DNA from 3 places in the Leptolyngbya sp. NK1-12 genome. Region 3 is predicted to be linked to each of the others. Evidence: riboswitches for the same ligand, from Rfam matches in the RefSeq annotation. Region 3 holds a riboswitch; each other region holds the start of a gene.

Region 1 (6,084 bases), 1.1 Mb from region 3:
GAGCAGGGCGAGTCATTCAATGCAATTCACTGCCTTTTGGTTCGAGATTTTGTCCGCTGTGAATTTTGCCCGCTGTGAAATGACGACAAACAACTGTTTGCGAGATATCCATGAGCGTAACCACCCAATTGCCCATTCCGGCTCATTTTGATCGTTCCAGCGTCGCTGAGGTTTGGCGCGTTCCCTATCAAGTTCGAGCTGCCGAAGCCCAAGCTTGGGCCAAGCAACACCAGATTCGGCCTGCCGCTGAGGATAAGCGCCGCATTTGTCTGCTGGCTATTGATGTGCAAAATACTTTCTGCATTCCGGGCTACGAGCTGTTTGTGGGCGGACGCTCTGGCATGGGAGCCGTGGAGGACAACATCCGCCTCTGTGAATTTATCTACCGCAACCTGGGCCAAATCACTGAAATTGCCCTGACAATGGATACCCATACCGCCGCCCAGATTTTCCATTCCCTATTTTGGATTGACCAAGCGGGCAACCATCCACCTGCCATGGCGATGATTTCGTTGGAAGATCTGGAGCAGGGCCGCTGGCAGGTGAATCCCGCCGTTGCCGTCAATCTTGGGAAGGACTACGACGAGCTACAGACCTATGCCCGCCACTACGTGCGTCAGCTCAGCCAAGCCAACAAGTATTTGCTGACCATCTGGCCCTACCATTCGATGCTGGGTGGCATTGGGCATGCGATTGTCTCTGCGGTGGAAGAAGCCTGCTTTTTCCACAATTTGGCTCGCGGCAGCCAAACTCGGTTTGAGATCAAGGGCGGCAATCCCCTGACGGAAAACTACTCGGCCCTGAAGCCAGAAGTATTGGTAGATCAAAACCAGCAGACAATTGCCCAGGAAAATCGCGCCTTTTTGCAGCGGCTGCTCAGCTTCGATGCGATTGTGATTGCCGGTCAAGCCAAAAGTCACTGTGTCGCCTGGACCGTCGCCGATTTGCTGAACGAAATTGAGGCCACCGATCCGAAGCTGGCCCAAAAGGTGTACCTGCTAGAGGATTGCACCTCGGCAGTGGTGGTGCCCGATGTGGTGGACTTCACCGAACAGGCCGATGCGGCCTATCAGCGCTTTGCCGAGGCTGGGATGCATCTAGTTAAATCCACCGAACCGATCGAGGCTTGGGTCCGTTTATAAAAGCCTACTGGGATAGCTGCGCCCACTCCTCCGGCAACAGATTGGCGACCAGCTCAAACCCACCTTGTCCATCTGGTTTGACGACATAGGCGACGCCCTGCGGTTCGGGGTAAATTCCGGTGGCGGCTTCAAACACATCATCATGGCCGACAATTACCGTATTGGTGCCGCTAGCAGGTAGGGCGGTCAGCATCGGCATGACGGCAGCTCGCATCTGCTGCACCTGCTCCTCGGTGTACTCCTCTGCCGGAGGGAAGTTGAGGGCGGCTCGTTTTTCATAGCGGCCAAAGGCCAGATCGGCAGTCTGCCAAGCGCGGCAGTATTCGCTGGAGTAGACCTGACCGACGGGAATTTGCAGATTCTGAAAGGCTTTGCCAATCGTCCTCGCCTGCTGCCAGCCCACTTCACTCAGCATCCGCTGGGTTGAGCAATCGCCCATTGTGGCGGAAACTTGATCGGCGTAGTCTTTTTCGGTTTGAGCATGGCGGAAGTAAATCACATAGCCACCCTGCCGCAATGCATTCACCAAATCAGCGCCGGTCAAGCGATCTTGAAAGGTTGGCGTCGCCCCTTCACCGCCTTCGCCGCCTTCGCCGCCTTGGGCTAACCGTTGCTCTACCAAAATCTCAGCCTGGGGTGGCTGCGCATGTCCTGACGGACTGTCTGATGATGCAACTGCCGCAGGGACTGCTCCCAGCAAGGAATAAACGCCCACACCCACCCAAATTTTGATCTTATTGCTTCCCATGACCGTTTTTTGGCACCTTATTTTTGGCATTAGAGTTAGCTGCAACAAGGCAATAGCTGACTAGTTTCCTGGCCGCAGCACAAGCGTCTGAGCTAGAAACTGTTTTTTCAGCCGCTCACCTTGTTAAGAATAATTTGCGTTAATCATACGGCCAATTTGATTTTTTTTGAAGCGCTTGCTGAGGAGAATCATGAAGCTCTATTACGTCATTTCACTGAATTGTGCGGTTTGTGACGTAATCTAGTTTGCCGTCACCCAAGGTGATATAGTCAGGAAACTCGATTGGTTCTAGCGGGGAGCAGTCGCTAGACGCAAGGGGGAAAGTGCAGTGTCAGTCTGCCGCTGTCCCGCAGCTGTGAGAAAGTTTTGAGTTTTGAGTTTTGAGTTTTGAGTTTTAAGTTTTGCATCACCAACTCAAAACTCAAAACTCAAAACTCAAAACTTTTCAAGCCAGAACACCCGCCAATCGTGGCATGTTCATTTCATCTGCGAGGTACGGATGGTGCGTAGTTCAATGCGTCGTTCAATGGGTTCTCAACTTAGAAAACGGAGCCGGCTCAGTCAGTTATCGCTGCCGCTGGTTAGCAGTGCAGGTCTTTTGCTGACGGCAACGCCGGTTCTGGCTCACCATGCAATGGCAGGCCGCTTACCGGCTAATTTTGTCGAAGGATTTTTGTCGGGGTTGGCGCATCCAGTGATTGGGCTGGATCACCTGGCTTTTGTAGTCGCGGTGGGGCTGTTGGCTGCTACCGAACCAATGGGCCTGGTGATTCCCATCGCCTTTATTCTGACCGCCATGCTGGGCACGGGTTTACATCTGATCTCGGTACCGTTACCGGCGGTGGAGCTGCTAGTTTCGGGGTCGATTCTGCTGTTTGGCAGTTTACTGGTGCGGCAAACCAAACTGAGTCTGCCGATGGTCGCTGGGTTAGCTGCCTTAGCGGGGCTATTCCACGGCTATGCCTACGGAGAGGCCATCTTTGGGGCTGAGATGACGCCGTTGCTTTCGTATCTGATTGGATTTACGGCAATTCAGCTTCTGATTGCCCTGAGTGCCTTTTGGGTAGGTCGTCGGCTGCTGCGGCAACCGGGCCGCGAGTCAGCGAATTTGCGTTCGGCGGGTCTGGTGATTTGCGGGATTGGGATTGCCTTTTTCGCATCTCAGGTTGTAGCCACGGTTTTGCCAGTTTAGGTTGGCTCAGGCTAGGCATCAATTAATCGCATCAATTAATCGCATCAATTAATCCCGTTTCCTTGAACGATATACTTCACGGTTGTCAAGGATTCCAGGCTAATCAACCCACGGCGGTGCCCTTTCTGATTCGACATGCCTAGCGCAATCGGGGTGCCGCGTTTGGGGTTGCGGTGAAAGCGAGGAGAGGCGTTGATATAGGCAATGGCGCTGTTGATGCTGGTGGCAAATTGGCGGCTTTCTTGGTAGGACTCGGTGGCTAGACAGTCCGCGTGGCCGCTACTGTGCTGATTGATCCAGGCAATCGCGCTTTCTAGACTATCCACGACTTTGAAGGCGATTGTATCGCTCAGATAGGCTCGATTCCATTCCGCCGCATCGGCCACCATCGAGAACATATCGGGAAATTCGCTGGCCAGTTCTGCATCGCCGCGTAGATGAAAGCCCTTATCCTTCAAGCTGTTCCAGAGCATGGTCAGGGCCGTGGAGCTGTGTTGCCGGTGAATCAGCACCTTCTCAATCGCATTTACCGGGTCCGGTTCGGTCTGATGGCTGTCTAGAATCATCCAGCGGGCGATATCGAGGCTGCCCGTGGGCGACCAGTAGAGATAGCAGTTGCCAATTGCGGTCCGCAATACGGGAGCCGTTGCTTGTCGGATCACCTGCTGCACCAAGCTAGAACGACCGTAGGGAATCACCAGATTAATATAGCGATCTAGCGTCACCAGTTCCCGAATCACATCGCCCTGTTCGGCAGGCAAAAACTGCAAACAATCCCCCGGCAGCCCCGCATCTTCTATCGCCAGCTTCAGCGTTTCGGCAATGATTTGATTAGAATGGCTGGCTTCGGCCCCGCCCCGTAGGATCAGACTATTGGCTGAGCGCAAACACATACCGGCGGCAATCGCTCCCAATTCCGGCAGCGCTTCGTAGATCAGGGCAATCACCCCCAGCGGCATCAACTGGCAGTAGGTCTGGCACTGATCAACCTGATAGGACGGCGTGTTGAGAATCGGCTGAATCGGGTCCGACAGCTCGGATAATCGCTGGAGGATTTGCCCTGCGGTTTGCAGGCGCTCTGGGGTCAGCTTGAGCCATTCCAGTACCAGCTCCGGAATCGCCATCTCGCGGCTGGCTTCCAGATCTAGCGTGTTGGCCTCCAAAATGTCATTCTGGCGGTCTAGCAACGCTTCGGCCATGAACTGTAGGGCACGGCTCCGGTCCATGCCTCGCAAGGCGGATAGCGCCAAAGAAGACTGTTGAGCCTGTTGAGCAATCGTGGTGAGATCAGGTGATGATGCGTTCAAGGAACTACTGCCTTGGTCTAACGTCTGCAAGCTAGCCATAGCATCAAGACTAGCATCATCGACAGTACCAATGCTGCAATTACCCGAAACGTAACGCTGGAGCTGAATGGAGCGTTTAGGGTGGTCAGTAGTAACAGAAATAGCAGGCCAAAAATGATCGCCAACGTCAGGGGAAAGTAGCCGCTTGCTAGGGAGGAATGGGCGATGTTCCACTGATGCCCGGTCCAGCGCCAGGCCCGCTTGTAGGGGTAGGTCGTAGACAACTGCTCGATCACATAGCCATTCTCTTGGACCACAAAAATTTGCTGACAGCGATTGCAGCCGAACGCCTCGGTCAGGGTGATTGGCACCAGACGGCCTCGACGACGGCAGGGACAGGGATAGTCGTTGTTTAAGTCAATTTTTTGAACTTTTTGGGAATGCACAGGCGCAACGCAAAATGAGGTTTGTTAAGGCGTGATCGAACTCTTACTCTTAAATCTAGCTCAAACCGCATCGGCGGCAATGATTGTTAATACTCTCTTCAAAGTGAGATAAGGGAGATGCGGCTCGTGAGCCTCACCGAACGAGGGGAGATGGGGGAGAGGGGCAAGCCAAGTGGCGTTGAAGTCGGTAGAGTGGAAACAGTTGTTCAGGCGGTTTTGTTATGTCTCCAGTTGAGAAGCCTCAGGCTCAAACAGCACTCTCCTACCCGAAGAGCCGTAAGCTCGATGTCACGGAAACCTATCATGGTACGGCGGTGGCGGATCCCTATCGCTGGTTAGAGGATCCCCATGCGGAGGAGACGCAGGCTTGGATCGAGGCGCAAAATCAGGTGACGTTTGGCTTTTTGAACCAGATTCCGATTCGGGAAACGCTGCGGCAACGGCTGACTCAACTGTGGGACTACGAAAAGTTTGGCACGCCGTTTAAGCAGGCGGATCGCTATTTTTATTTCAAGAATGATGGACTTCAGAACCAGAGCGTTCTCTATACCCTGTCGGATCTGGAGGGCGAGCCGCGGGTTTTGATCGATCCCAATACTCTGTCGGACGATGGCACGGTGGCGCTGTCGGGGTTGTCGATTAGCGAAGATGGCAAACTGATGGCCTATGGGCTGTCTACGGCGGGGTCGGATTGGCAGGAGTGGAAGGTGCGTGATGTGAACAGCGGTGAGGATTTGCCGGATCTGCTCAAGTGGGTGAAATTCTCTGGGGCGAGCTGGACGCACGATCAGCAGGGCTTTTTCTATTCGCGCTACGATGAGCCGAACGAAACCACCAAGCTAGAAGAAGTCAATTATTATCAGAAGCTCTATTACCATCGGCTGGGCACACCCCAGTCTGAGGATCCCCTGATCTACGAACGCTCGGACCAGAAGGAGTGGGGCTTTAGTGGCTTTGTCACCGAAGATGGCCGCTACCTGATCATCTCGGTTTGGATGGGTACCGATCCGAAAAATCTGGTGTTCTACAAAGACTTGACGACCGATGGCCCGGTGGTGGAGTTGATCAATCAGTTTGAGGCTAGCTACAGCCTGATTGACAACGATGGCACTACTTTCTGGTTTCAGACCGACCTAGAGGCACCGCGCGGGCGCGTGATTGCGATCGACATCACCAATCCTGACAAGCAGCACTGGCAGGAGATCATTCCTCAAGCTGCCGAAACGCTGGAAGGAGTTGGCTTGCTCAACAATCAGTTTGTCGCTTCTTA
Region 2 (6,084 bases), on a different replicon from region 3:
GGTTCTGCCAGGATCGCTTCTGGGTACTCTGCCGCTGCTTGGGTCGGGTAGGTGTTTTTGTAGCCATAGGCAGCCCTGGAACACAAGTTAAGGTTGCTGTAGATGTCACCCTAACAAGGCGATCGCTTAGGCTACCTAAACCGAATGGCGATTTATTGAGTATCCAGTTGGCTACGATTAGCAAAGGATTCTTGAATACTAAATTGGAGCAAGAGTAAGTGATTGAGGTCTATCGCCACGAGAGTACAACCCCAAAGCTTGTAAAGACTCTACAGGGTCACGATAAACTTACCAGTTCAATATTGACTGGTTTAGCTGCTTAGTCAGTAAATTTTTCTAGCTATCGTTGAATAATCTGAATTAAACTAAGTGTTTGTTGATAGCCAACCTGATCGCCTTGTTGCTGAAAGAGAGTAGCCGCTTGCTGTAAATCTGAAATGGCTGCGGAACGATTGTTTAAGGCATTGTAGGCAAGACCTCGACGACCATACGCTTGAGCTAATGTTGAATCACGTTGGATAACCTGTGTAAAATCCTCAACCGCACGCTCGAAGTTGTTGAGACTATAGTAAGCCAACCCCCGGTTATAGTAGGCATCGACAAAATTAGAGTCGAGCTGTAAGGCTTCATCAAATTTCTCAATTGCCCCTTGTAGATCTCCAACACTCGCAAGCGCAGTTCCCCAGCGAGCGTAAGCATCGACATGATTTGGATCGATTTCAATAGCTCGACGAAATCCCTCAATCGCTTCCTGGTAGTCTCCCAAAAGCGCATAGGCAAGACCACGCTCACAGTAGGCTTCCATATAATCAGGATTAAGTTCTATGACCTGGTCAAAAGCCTGAATCGCTCCTTGAAAGTTTCCTTGCTGCAAACGTGTTGAAGCTTGTCTGAACGAATCTTCAGCCTGTGTTGATTCAGCAGCCTGCGTCTTCTGAGTACTGAGAGCAACCCCAGCGATCGATATCAGGGTGATCAGGACTATGCTAAATTGCTTGACTCTGTAAATCATTTCACCTCTACCACACGGAGATTTTAAGCTAGCTCTGTTTCAATCTTGCATGGCTCTGTCTCCAGCCAAGGTTACAACAGTCGCTAACCATTCAGTTCCACCATAGCAGCGACCAACTCTCACAGGTTGAAAAAATATTATCTAAGAGACGATGTACTTAATGACGGTAAAACTCACCGATTCTAATTCAGCTTGACAAGAATTGATTGACCCTCAACTTTAACGGGGTAACCCGCTAGATCTTTCGCGGCTGGACCTTGAGTAACCCGTCCACGCGAGTCAAACTCAGATCCATGACAGGGGCAAACAAACTGGCTCTGGGAAGTTTCCCACTTCACACTACACCCAGCATGGGGACAGGTAGGATTGAACACCCCAATGGTCTGGGGCTGAGAAGCACTACCCACCACGATGAGTTGAGTATCACTGACTTGAACTTGCAGTTTGCCTGCGGATTGATCCAACTCAGACATGTTGCCAACTGCCACAAAGCCGTCTGAACGTGGCTTGGCAGCAATGCGTCTGAAGTCGCAGGCTACCAGAATCGGCAGCAATGTGCTGGTTAGCCATCCCAGTCCTATCCATCTAAAGAAAGTGCGGCGATCCATGAGGTTTTTAAAAATTAACGAGAAGCGCAGTTCCATACATGACGATTAGACCTAAACTAAATCCAATCAGACTGACCATAGAAAGCCAATTGCTACCTGATCGATGAGCCGTTCGGATCAGATAGGCTCCAACCTCCACCATTACTTGCAAGATTGCTCCAACCCCAATTCCTAAGAAAACGGCTGCCCAGTGAGGCGAAAAGGTAAAGGCTCCAATCCAAGTGCCAATCACGGCGGGCAGTCCTGCTAGGGCAACTAAACCAAGGAATGTCCTAAATTTAGGGCGGGCATCAACCAGAGGTGCAGCAATTCCGATTCCCTCTGTAACGTTATGCAGGGTGAACCCGACGACTAAAAGCGAACCCAGCGCCGCTTCTCCAGCTGCAAAGGCAGTGCCGACTGCCAAGCCTTCTCCCAAATTATGCCAGCCAATTCCTAAGGCTAGATAACTTGCAAGTGTCTTCCCTTCTGGAGACTTGCCATCTCGCCTGCCAATCGCCAAAATCGCCAGAAACGAGGTGATAGCAACCAGCCAAACTAGCGCACTGGCAGAGAAGGCACTCGCTGATTGAGTTGCCAGTTCTAATCCTTCTTCCAGCGTGTCTACAAGTAGAAATGCCAACATGCCAACAGTTAGTGCCAGAATGAACTTCATTCCCTGCCCGCCCAACTGCTTGAGGGCTGGGTAGAACAACATTCCCAGCGCGACAGGCATGACTCCTATATATAGCCCCAGCAGCGCATACGCCAAAATGCGACTCAACGAAATTTGGGGTGTGGGTACCGCAACAGCAATCTCATGGTCAAACCCAATTCCCGTATTAGTGATGAACCGGATGTGATGCGTTTCATCACGTACCCAGGGGTAAGGCAATCTAATCCAAGCTGTTTGCAATCGGGGTAATTCTCCCGGTGGCGTTTGGGTAAAGTTCCAGTAGGCTCCGTCAACCTGAACCTGGGCAATTTGCATCGGTTCAGAACCGCTGGCTCTCACAAATAAAGAGATGCCTTGATCGTCGAGCAGCGTTCGCTCTACGGTCAGCTTCTCAATCGGAGGGGCTGAAACTCCTAAAGGTTCAAGTGGATTGCTAGAGAGAAACACTCCAATTGCGATCGCCAGTGCAACGAGCGGCAAGATAATCCAGAGCCACGTCTTTCTCATGCCACCACCTCAAACGCGCTCATCCAACCCAGTTCCAAAAATTCTGACTGGTGAGCATGAAACATATAAATGCCTGGTTCATGCTCCTGGAATGTAAATTCCAAAATGCCCCGCTGAGCTTGGCATTGCATGACTGTATCAACCGTTCGTAGCGTCGGTATTAATGTGGTGCCGTGGTCGTAGTAATCAAAAAAATTTCCGTGGAGATGAAAAGAGTTGATCGGGTCAAACTCAGTGACATTAATTAAATACACTCTCACTGGACGATCGCGCTCGATCCGAATCGGGCGTTTCATAAATTCATGCGGAATCGTATTGACAGCGTAGAATTCGTTTTCGTCATCAAAATTAGTGTCAAACGCATTCATCACCATCAGAAACTCTTGCCACCTGGCATTTTGCGGAGTGCCGAGTAACCGAGACTGAGCTTTTTCTTGTTGATCAGGATGTCGTTGAGGGTCAGGATCGATAATAAACGCGCCGTAGAGTCCCTTGTGCAGGTGTCGTTTAAATGGCGCAGAGTGACAGTGATAAAGGTGACAGCCAAAGGGTTTGGCATCAAACTCATACACTACCTCCTGTTGAGGAAATGCTTCGAGCGTACCCGGAACCCCGTCCTGCCGCGCTGAGTGAATACCGTGAAAATGAAGCGTGTGGGGATGAACACCTGGATTTTTGAAGCGAATCCGGATGCGATCGCCCTCTGTCACGCGCAGTGTGGGACCCGGAACGCGCCCATTATAGGTCCAGGCAGGGTAAACCACTCCAGGGGCAATCTCAACTTCCTGTTCTGCAATTGAGATTTCAAACTCGCGCAACGTCTTGCCATCAGGCAATTGCGAGACGTTTCCTACCTCCCAATCCGTCAAGATCGCTTGTGGGTCAAACCCATTGCGGGAATTGTCTACATCTCCCATCGTCATACTGCCTCCATGCATCGGCACAGAATGACCTGAAGGGATGCCAGTGTCCGCAGACGCGAGAGTTTGGGCAAAAACACTGTTGGGCAGAAGCTTACCCAGTAATGCCCCAACACCCAATACACCACCACCAATGAGCGATCGCCGTTTGAGGCTCAAATCCATAGTCCCTTCTTTTCATATTTCTTTCATAATTCCACAAGTTAGCGCACTTTGATTGGTTTTAGCCATTAAAGTTTGTAAGCGAAGTGGACTAGCAAATGCTCATACTTTTAGTAGAGAGAAACTATTAAGCTCTGGGTGCATACATCATCACCAGAACACCCACTAAGACAATGGCGGCTCCGACCCAATCCAGGCGATCGGGCACAATTTTGTCTACCTGCCAGCCCCACATGATGGAAAGAATAATGAAAACTCCACCATAGGCAGCATAGGCTCGACCAAAGCTTGCAGGTTGAAGGGTTGCAGCAAAGCCATAAGCTGTGAGTAAAACGATTCCACTTAATGCAAGCCAGCCGCTCCTTCCTTCGCGTATCCACAGCCAGACGAGGTATCCGCCACCAATTTCGCATAAACCAGATAACACAAAATAGAAAAGGGATTGGAGCATAGTCTTCAAGTCCTTACTGCCGAGGGTTAGCCCCAGCGTAAACCCAAACAGCGATCGCATCAGTACTTAATAATTCTAAATTTTTCTCACCAAGATCATAAAACTGTTGTATAGTCCTGAAGCAATCGGTTCTGACGGGGAGCAGCCGCCAGACGCGAGGGGGAAAGAGTAGTGCAAATCTACCGCTGTCCCGCAACTGTGAGGAGAATCAACACTCTAAGTCAGGATGCCCGCCGATACTTAGTCCCATAAGTCAATTAATCTGCGAGGTACAGATGATGGTTAGTTCTACTTCTCTTTGGAGACGCACCAAACAAGTTACGCTTTCAGTTCCGATTCAGGTGGCTTTGCTGACTAGTTTATGTGCGCTTATTCTCTGGACGCTGTATTTCAGTACCTATCCGCCTGTACATGACGCTTTGCACACGACACGACATGGTACGGCGGCAGTTGCCTGTCATTAAAGTCATTACAGTGTGATCCAGACTTAGAGAATTTGTCATGAAAAATTTGAAGTATGTTGGCGTGGCTTTAGCAGCCAGCCTTGTTTGTGTATTCCTCTGGTTTAATCCTCTTCCTTCCCATGCGTCTCAGCCTAGTGTGCTGTTGCAGACTGAACCGTTTTTGAGCCAAGTGGTTCCTGACGAAGCGCCCGTTCGGATTGCGTTGCAAGCAGTTGATGCAACGGGGCAGCCCTTATCAAATGTGCAGTTTCAACTGCAACTTTCAACCCCTGTCAAAACCCCTTGGTTCACCTCTGACTTCCCAGTTGTGGAAGGAACTCAATTGCTCGAACTCAGTGCAAAAGCTCCTAGCGGGAAACTAGAGTTTGAACAAGTGATGCCAATTCGGGGAGACTACACTCTCAAGGCTCAAGTAGAACCTCTTGTCGCGGGTGCATTTGAGCCATTCGAGCAATCGTTGCAGCTTTCAGTGCCTGAAAATACTACGAAGTATAGAAATGCTGCTATTTTGATTGGCATTCTAATGATCGTTGGAGTTGCTAGCGGCTGGGTAATTGGAGGTGATCAGACAGTTCGAGACGGTGAGGTTGCGCCTCAACCCATACGACTACTGCTGAGTGCTGCTACAGTTGTTGCGATCGCGGTTCTTTTATTTGTCAATATTAATGCGGAACTTGCAGCTGCTCATAGTCATGGGGAAATGCAATCTGTAACAGCTTCACCTGTACAGAAATCAGAAGATTTTGAGATTCGTTTGTCGGGCGATCAGCAGGCAATAGTCGGACAGCTTGCAAGCCAAACCATTCAAGTTGTCAATGCGAAAACTGGCAATCCCGAAGCAGACATTATTGTCAATGTGGAAGCAATTGCGCTTAAGGATAATAAACAGATGTTTGCCTATTACGGCAGAACAAACAACCAGGGTAACTTAACTTGGAAGGAGCAATTTTTCGATGGCGCACCTCATCAAGTTGTGGCAAAAATTGCACCTCCTAGTAGTTTGACATTACGGGTGAGCCACGAAGTAGAAGTCGAAGGAATTGCACCTCCTCTCTATATTCGGTTTATCTCGCTCAGTTACTACACGGGAATTTTTGTTCTAAGTTTGTTAGCTGGCGTTTGGTTACATCGACAGTCTTCTCGTCCAGTTGGACTGTTTGGTCGTTAAACTGCCTACGCTTAAAGTTAAGCCGTCTAACAACCCAGTTAGTCTAAGAACCATTGCTCTACTGATACTCCTTATTCGTAAGCAATGGTTTTGGTCATTGCTGAATCAGCCTATGAAACGGTTTCTGGAAGCCTTCT
Region 3 (6,084 bases):
CCATTTGCATTGTCTCTTTGATTCTCTCTTTGACTGATTGATTCGGTTGTTACACGGCTATGAATAAATTGACTAATGGACTCAACCAACTCCGGTACTACCGGCAAGCTTGGATCCATGTAGGTCGCTAGCTGCTGTTCGTGCTCCAACGGGGCTAGCTTCAGGACGTGATTCATACCTTCAATAATCACAAGCTCTGCATCGGGTTTAGCCAGTTTCAACGCCTCAGCCTCACTAACAGGTACCTGAATATCCGTAGTGCCTTGGGCGATTAACACAGGCATTGTGAGCCGTTGGATTTCCTCGGCAGGGATGTAGCGAAACCAGGAAATTAGGTAGGGCTGGATACTTGGCCTGTAGAGTACCTCCAGTTGGGGGGGAACAGCAGCTACAGTATCTCCCTGTTCTAGAGCTGTCAAAATCCGCTCACTCTCTTGCCATAGAGGATCTGAAAGGCGAGGCCGCAGTTGGTCTCGTAAGACCTCAGACGCCTTGCGTGCTGGTCCCGCGATGGATACAAATGCATCTGCTTCCGTTTTGTGCGCCGCTATCATGCCGATGAGAGAGCCTTCACTGTGACCAATCACCGTAACGCTGGAGAAGCGAGAATCGGACTGTAGCTGTTGAACCCAAAGAGCCGCATCCTCTACAAGCGTATCAAAGGTAACATCAGCCTCCTGCCGCACTGCGGAGGCACTCTCTGCCACACCACGCTTGTCATACCGAACCGAGGCAATCCCATACTCCGCCAATCCCTCTGCTAGGAGTTTGAGGCTATTGTTTGGTTTGGGCAGGACAGCGCTATTCCCGTCACGGTCGGTTGGCCCTGAACCAGCAATGATCAAGACCACGGGGGGCTGGTTAGACTTTGGAACAAGCTGTGTGCCGTGAATCCTGCCGGTTGGAGTTGTAATATGGACTGCTGTTGACTCTGGTTCTGGGATGGTAGCACCAGCAATCAAAAGCGAGAAGGCGGGCACGATTGGACCAATCAGCAGGGCAATCAAACGGTGTAGATGCAAAAACATAGAGCTTCGTTCCTAATTCAGCGGTTGCCTGACCTGATTTCCAACCTGATCAATCTCTAATCGTACGACTTGAGCCAGTTGTACACCTATAGGCGGCGGCAGAAACATCCCGCCGTTAGTGACGATATGACAATTTTCTAGCTCAGCATAGGATGCTTTAACTCATGGTGGCTAGTGCTCAGCTCAACAAAACAATCGGTTCAGTGACCATCAAATCTGCTCATGTAAGCAATAAAGGCTGCTTTTTGTATCTTTAGCTACAGTTTTTTAGACTAAAAGCATCAAGAGCAAATCATGAATTAAAAGAGATTAGACTATGAAATCGCAACTGAGCTGGAAAGAATACCAAGCACTCGAATTTCTGACTGAGCCGTCGGCTAACACTGTCTCTAAAGCTGTATCTCTGAGGCTGAAAACTCGGTTAAACCACATCTGGCAAAGTCTGGTTGCTTATTTCAGCACCTCGACTGAACCGCATGTGTGGCGCAATGAAGACAGCAATGGCCAAGTGGTTTGGCATGCCTATGATCCGGTGACGAACCAGTCGGTTCAGCAAGCATCGATGGATGAAATGCGCGTTTGGCTAGAGGAACGACACTATCAGACGCTGTAGGCGTTTTCAGCAACTCAAGCTGCTTTCCGCTTTTTAAGAATGTCGAGAAATGCATAGACTGCAGGCGGGTGCAGAGCCTCTGCAAGGACGGCTACCCCAATCACTCGCCAAAGGGGTACCGGCAAACTATAAATCTGCACTGCTGCCGGAATTGGTTCAGCCGCTAGGCGAGGCAGAATTGTCGCACCTAACCCCTGTGCCACTAGGCTGACAATGGTGGCATCGGTTCCTACCTCGTAGCCAATCTGGAGCGGATACCCCTGTGCTTCTATGTGATTGTGCAACTGCTGCATCATTAAATCGCTCCTAGGCGGCATGATCAGCGGTTGAGTCACCAAGTCTTGCCAGGAGAGTGATTCGCCTTTGGGGTGAAAGCTAGGAGGCAGTAGGGCCACAAACTCATCCCTCAAAATTTCCCAGGCGGCAATATCGCTGTCATGTACGGGAATTAAGGTAAAACCGATGTCGGCTCGTCCTTCGCGCAGGGCTTGCTCGACTTGCGGGTAATCATCATGTTCGGTGAGGCTAACGGCAATGGCTGGAAACCGCTGATGAAAATCGGCAATCACGGAGGGCAGCAGATGGGTTGCCACACTGCGAAACGAGGCAATCCGCACCTGTCCGCCCTGCAATCCTCTCGCTAATTCAGCCGCTCTGCTAATCTGATCGGCCCGATGCACAATTTCGCGGGCATGCTTGACGATTTCGGCTCCAATCGGGGTCAGATGTGCTCCATGCCGGCCTCGCAGAAACAACACCACGCCCAAATGGTCTTCTAGGGCTGCAATTGCATGGCTGACTGCCGACTGGGAGATCTCTAGATGCAGGGCCGCTTCCGTGAAGTTCTCATGCTCAGCAACCGCGACTAAAATCCGCAGTTGGGATAGCTTCATTTGATTTTGAGGATTGGCTTTCACGGGCACAGCGACCACCTAAGCAACGACCTACTAGTGAGGTTGCTAGTGTACCACTGCCGCTTGCTAGGGAATGTGGCTAGGGAAACGATCAGTCATTCACCCAATGAGATAAAGATAGTGCTAGTGCGGGTATCCTGCCCGTTTTCGGTGCGATGTTTGTAGGCAATAGAGCAGCTTTTAGCTTATTCAGGTCAACCGGGCGGTACTGGCGGTAATACTGCTACTAGTCCGCGTTTCATGGCGGCGGGCCGCTCTCCATAGGGCACATTGCCGGTTGGATGGTGGGTATATTGGCGGCCAAACTGCATCAGTTCTGGAATTGATTGCTGAGGCGACAAGCCACTAAAAATGAAGGTCAGTTTCTCAGCCGCCACAAATGCTACTACACAGGAGCGACTACAGACGCCCATACAGCGCACTGGCTGAATCTGAATGCGCTCACGCCAATCACACTCGTTTACTGCTGCCGTGATCTGGTTAAAGAGCTGTTCGCCTCCACTTAATCCAGCACCATGGGATTCAGGCTGTGGCTGATTGGTTCCAGAAAATCGGCAAAGAGTGCAAACAAACAAAGTGTGGTGAGTCATGGTTGATGATATTGAACAAACAAAACTGATAACTAGGTGTAACTTCTAATTAATTTTGGATCAATTTTTAGCTGATTTTCATTGCTGCATCGACTTGAACAATCTGAGTAGCTGGCTAGAGCTAATAAAAAAATCATCAAGCGACAGATGATTAAGCAAACGGTTGGCAATTTTTCGCTAGCGGCAGACAGAATGCTTATGCACACACGCAAGCACATGTTGCTTGATTAGCTTGCATCGTCTAGGGTATAGATCTGTGAACTATGCTGAATAACTAATTTACCCATCCTGCTTCACTAATCGCAGCCGAATTTGTCAGCCCAAAAGCAGCGATTAAGTAATCGCTCAATATAGCACTAGCTCTATTACTCGCGGATTGGTGCAAAAAACTTTGAAAAAGAGATGGTGCAGCGCTCCCCTGACCGTAAGGCAGGCCAGATTTGAATTTTGTTACTAGCAAGTAAGGCAGAAGTCAAGATCATCTATACCTCGCAGATGAGAGACGGTGAATTAAATCGGCGGGCATTCTGACTGGGAAAGTTACTTGCACCTTCCTTCACAGCTGCGGGACAGTACCGGACTTGCACCGGATTTTCCCCCTTACGTCTGATGGCTGTTCCCCACCAGAACCGATCTCAATGCAGTACCACCATACCACCAATGCGGGATAACGGGTATCTGAATTCATCAGGCTTTACGATTGCAATAAATTTATTCGCTTTGCCTATCAAACCGGAGTATCGGAGTGACTGACTACATCTTCTGGTTTGGATTGAGCTGATTTGGCAAGGGCTGCTTGCTTCGCTTCATAAAACCGATAGGCAATTTGCCCCAAGGAGTAGATCAACACAGCGTTACTGGCAATCCCAATGCCCGCTCCAACCAGCGGAATTGCTTCAACCAAGCTCAACCCGGTCTTGAGCACGCCTGATCCCCCGGTGGATAAACCCCAAATCGCCAAAACTTCGCCGCGTCGAGTTGGCTCATGCAGCGAAAACCCGTATACTGCCGCAATTCGATAGACCATATCGGCCTGTAGAGCAGTTACCGCTGCAATATCAAGGGCCAACAGACTAATCGCAGCAGGCGGTATAACGTTCGTGACTAGACCGGCTCCAGCTGCCTTCATGGCAGTATCGGCAATAATCCGCTGCGCTATCTCACCCGATGTTTCCAGCGGATACTGTTGTCGTAGGGCCGCCACCTCCCGCTCCACCTTTTCCACGTTCACCTGCCCCAAAGCCGCCATCAACCAGTTGACGCCTGGGACCCTCGTGGCGAATTGTACAACCGGATTTTCGGCAATCGGGGTAACAATCCGGCCCACAGTCTCGGTTCCCTGCTCCAGCATTTCCTGTAGCAACGGCATGATTGTGGTTTCGGCGGTGGTAGTTACCGCAGTCAGCATCTGGTTGAATTGGTCAATTGGATTGTTAGGGGTTGACATAGGGCAGGTAGGAATTGGAAGAACGAAGTGGGACTACTCGATCATACCGTCCACTCTAGTGGAGATAGGTTCCAGTTCACGTCTACCTTTCGATGGTTCTCGCCATGTTTTGGTGATAGCTCTCGTCAACAGCTACTCCAGCGCTGCCCGCAAGATCTCGAAGACGGCCTCTAGTTCATCGGAAATCACAAACAGCCTGATCCCTTGAATGATCAGCTTTTCTTGCCGATGAAGTTGTCCAAACTGCCAGATGTCGCCTGTGGTTACGGCTCCTAACACGGTCGGTTGGTCATTTTCTAACCACTGATCCAGCGCACTTAACTCTACAGCTAGCTGAGTAAATCCCCTTGCCAAGTCGGCATTTCTGGCTTCCAGTACAATCACTTTTGAATTGCGGTAGAGATAATAGTCGAGTGACCCCTTGAGCACCTCACTAACATTCAGCAGATATTCGATTCGCACCTGTGCTCCTGTGACTTCAGCCGCTTCCAAGAGAATTGGCGCAATTAAAGTTTCCCGACGAGCCGTTTCGCTGATCAAACTGACATAGGTAAGGCGCTGTTCTAGCTTGGCCTTGAGGAGCCGCAGTTGGGTGGCGGGAGCAGTAGACTGGGGCAAATTCAGCGCTGCTCGTTGGAGCCGGTAGCCAAACTCAGCCAAGATATCATCCGGCTCATAGGGCAGCTCGAAATAGCTGCGAAAGGTGTAGGACTGAAGCAAGTTTTAACAACTTACAAAATCTCTCAAAACAAATTGGCTACCATCATCGGCATCTCTCATTCCAACATTCATCGCTGGGTGAATGAGGTCATCGATCCGGCGGGTAATCCAATTTTGGCCATCCGGGATGCGTTGGAGAAAATCAACCCAGAGGCCGCAGAGGAATTTATTCGGTTGTATTTGGATAAAACTACCTAATAGAATCCCTAGCCCTCGAATGGTGTCGATCGGCCTTCCAGTTGCTTGGATTATTCCGAATATACCGACGAATCCGGTTCAGTTCCGATTCATCCCGAATGATTCGGTCATAAAATCGAGTTTGCTATCCAAATTCAGAAAACCCGGCGACCCGGATCCGTTTGGTACAGACCGATTTGAATTGACCAACAATCGCACCCAACGAATTCGGTTGCAATTTCGGTTCATTGGTAGAGACGTTTCGCTGAAACGTCTCTACGGGGGGTTGGTTGTGGATGCCGATGATTCCGTGAAAATGATTTGGCATAATCACCCATTCGTCCAGAATGACGTTGGGGCGAATTTGTGATGTTTTCGGCCATTCCTCCGCCACGATTTCACCCATTGCTGACAGATGAACTGTTCCGTCTATGATTTGGCCGAAGAAATGCAGGCGTTTGTGGGTACAAATGGTAATGAAATACCAGCCGCTTCCTCCATAATTCCAACTAGGTAAACGGGCAGATTCAATGCGGTACCGATTCTTGAAAAGAGTCATTCTGGCTGTCCTCCGCTCCGAATGCTCCTAGAATTC

Evidence for each region. A riboswitch is a leader RNA that binds a small molecule or an ion and turns the genes downstream of it on or off. The one in region 3 is predicted to bind cobalamin.
Region 1: linked by a shared signal. The riboswitch ahead of HJG54_RS12050 (HupE/UreJ family protein) and the one ahead of HJG54_RS16630 (DUF1636 domain-containing protein) in region 3 are both predicted to bind cobalamin.
Region 2: linked by a shared signal. The riboswitch ahead of HJG54_RS34500 (CbtB domain-containing protein) and the one ahead of HJG54_RS16630 (DUF1636 domain-containing protein) in region 3 are both predicted to bind cobalamin.

The regions. Positions count from the first base shown of each region.
Region 1 covers NZ_CP053586.1:2,866,045-2,872,128, forward strand. The annotation lists gene HJG54_RS12040 (isochorismatase) at 111-1,142, shown strand; gene HJG54_RS12045 (histidine phosphatase family protein) at 1,147-1,890, opposite strand; cobalamin riboswitch at 2,157-2,372, shown strand; gene HJG54_RS12050 (HupE/UreJ family protein) at 2,390-3,082, shown strand; gene HJG54_RS12055 (glutamate-5-semialdehyde dehydrogenase) at 3,127-4,428, opposite strand; gene HJG54_RS12060 (hypothetical protein) at 4,407-4,814, opposite strand; gene HJG54_RS12065 (prolyl oligopeptidase family serine peptidase) at 5,036-6,084, shown strand, end outside.
Region 2 covers NZ_CP053588.1:89-6,172, forward strand. The annotation lists gene HJG54_RS34475 (tetratricopeptide repeat protein) at 341-1,012, opposite strand; gene HJG54_RS34480 (ubiquinol-cytochrome c reductase iron-sulfur subunit) at 1,195-1,620, opposite strand; gene HJG54_RS34485 (ZIP family metal transporter) at 1,628-2,782, opposite strand; gene HJG54_RS34490 (multicopper oxidase domain-containing protein) at 2,779-3,867, opposite strand; gene HJG54_RS34495 (YnfA family protein) at 3,992-4,315, opposite strand; cobalamin riboswitch at 4,425-4,568, shown strand; gene HJG54_RS34500 (CbtB domain-containing protein) at 4,591-4,779, shown strand; gene HJG54_RS34505 (hypothetical protein) at 4,817-5,947, shown strand.
Region 3 covers NZ_CP053586.1:3,921,679-3,927,762, forward strand. The annotation lists gene HJG54_RS16610 (GNAT family N-acetyltransferase) at 1-4, opposite strand, end outside; gene HJG54_RS16615 (alpha/beta hydrolase) at 1-1,028, opposite strand, end outside; gene HJG54_RS16620 (hypothetical protein) at 1,345-1,641, shown strand; gene HJG54_RS16625 (LysR family transcriptional regulator) at 1,656-2,564, opposite strand; gene HJG54_RS16630 (DUF1636 domain-containing protein) at 2,750-3,145, opposite strand; cobalamin riboswitch at 3,645-3,794, opposite strand; gene HJG54_RS16635 (EcsC family protein) at 3,873-4,592, opposite strand; gene HJG54_RS16640 (hypothetical protein) at 4,725-5,312, opposite strand; gene HJG54_RS16645 (hypothetical protein) at 5,346-5,510, shown strand; gene HJG54_RS16650 (transposase) at 5,635-6,048, opposite strand.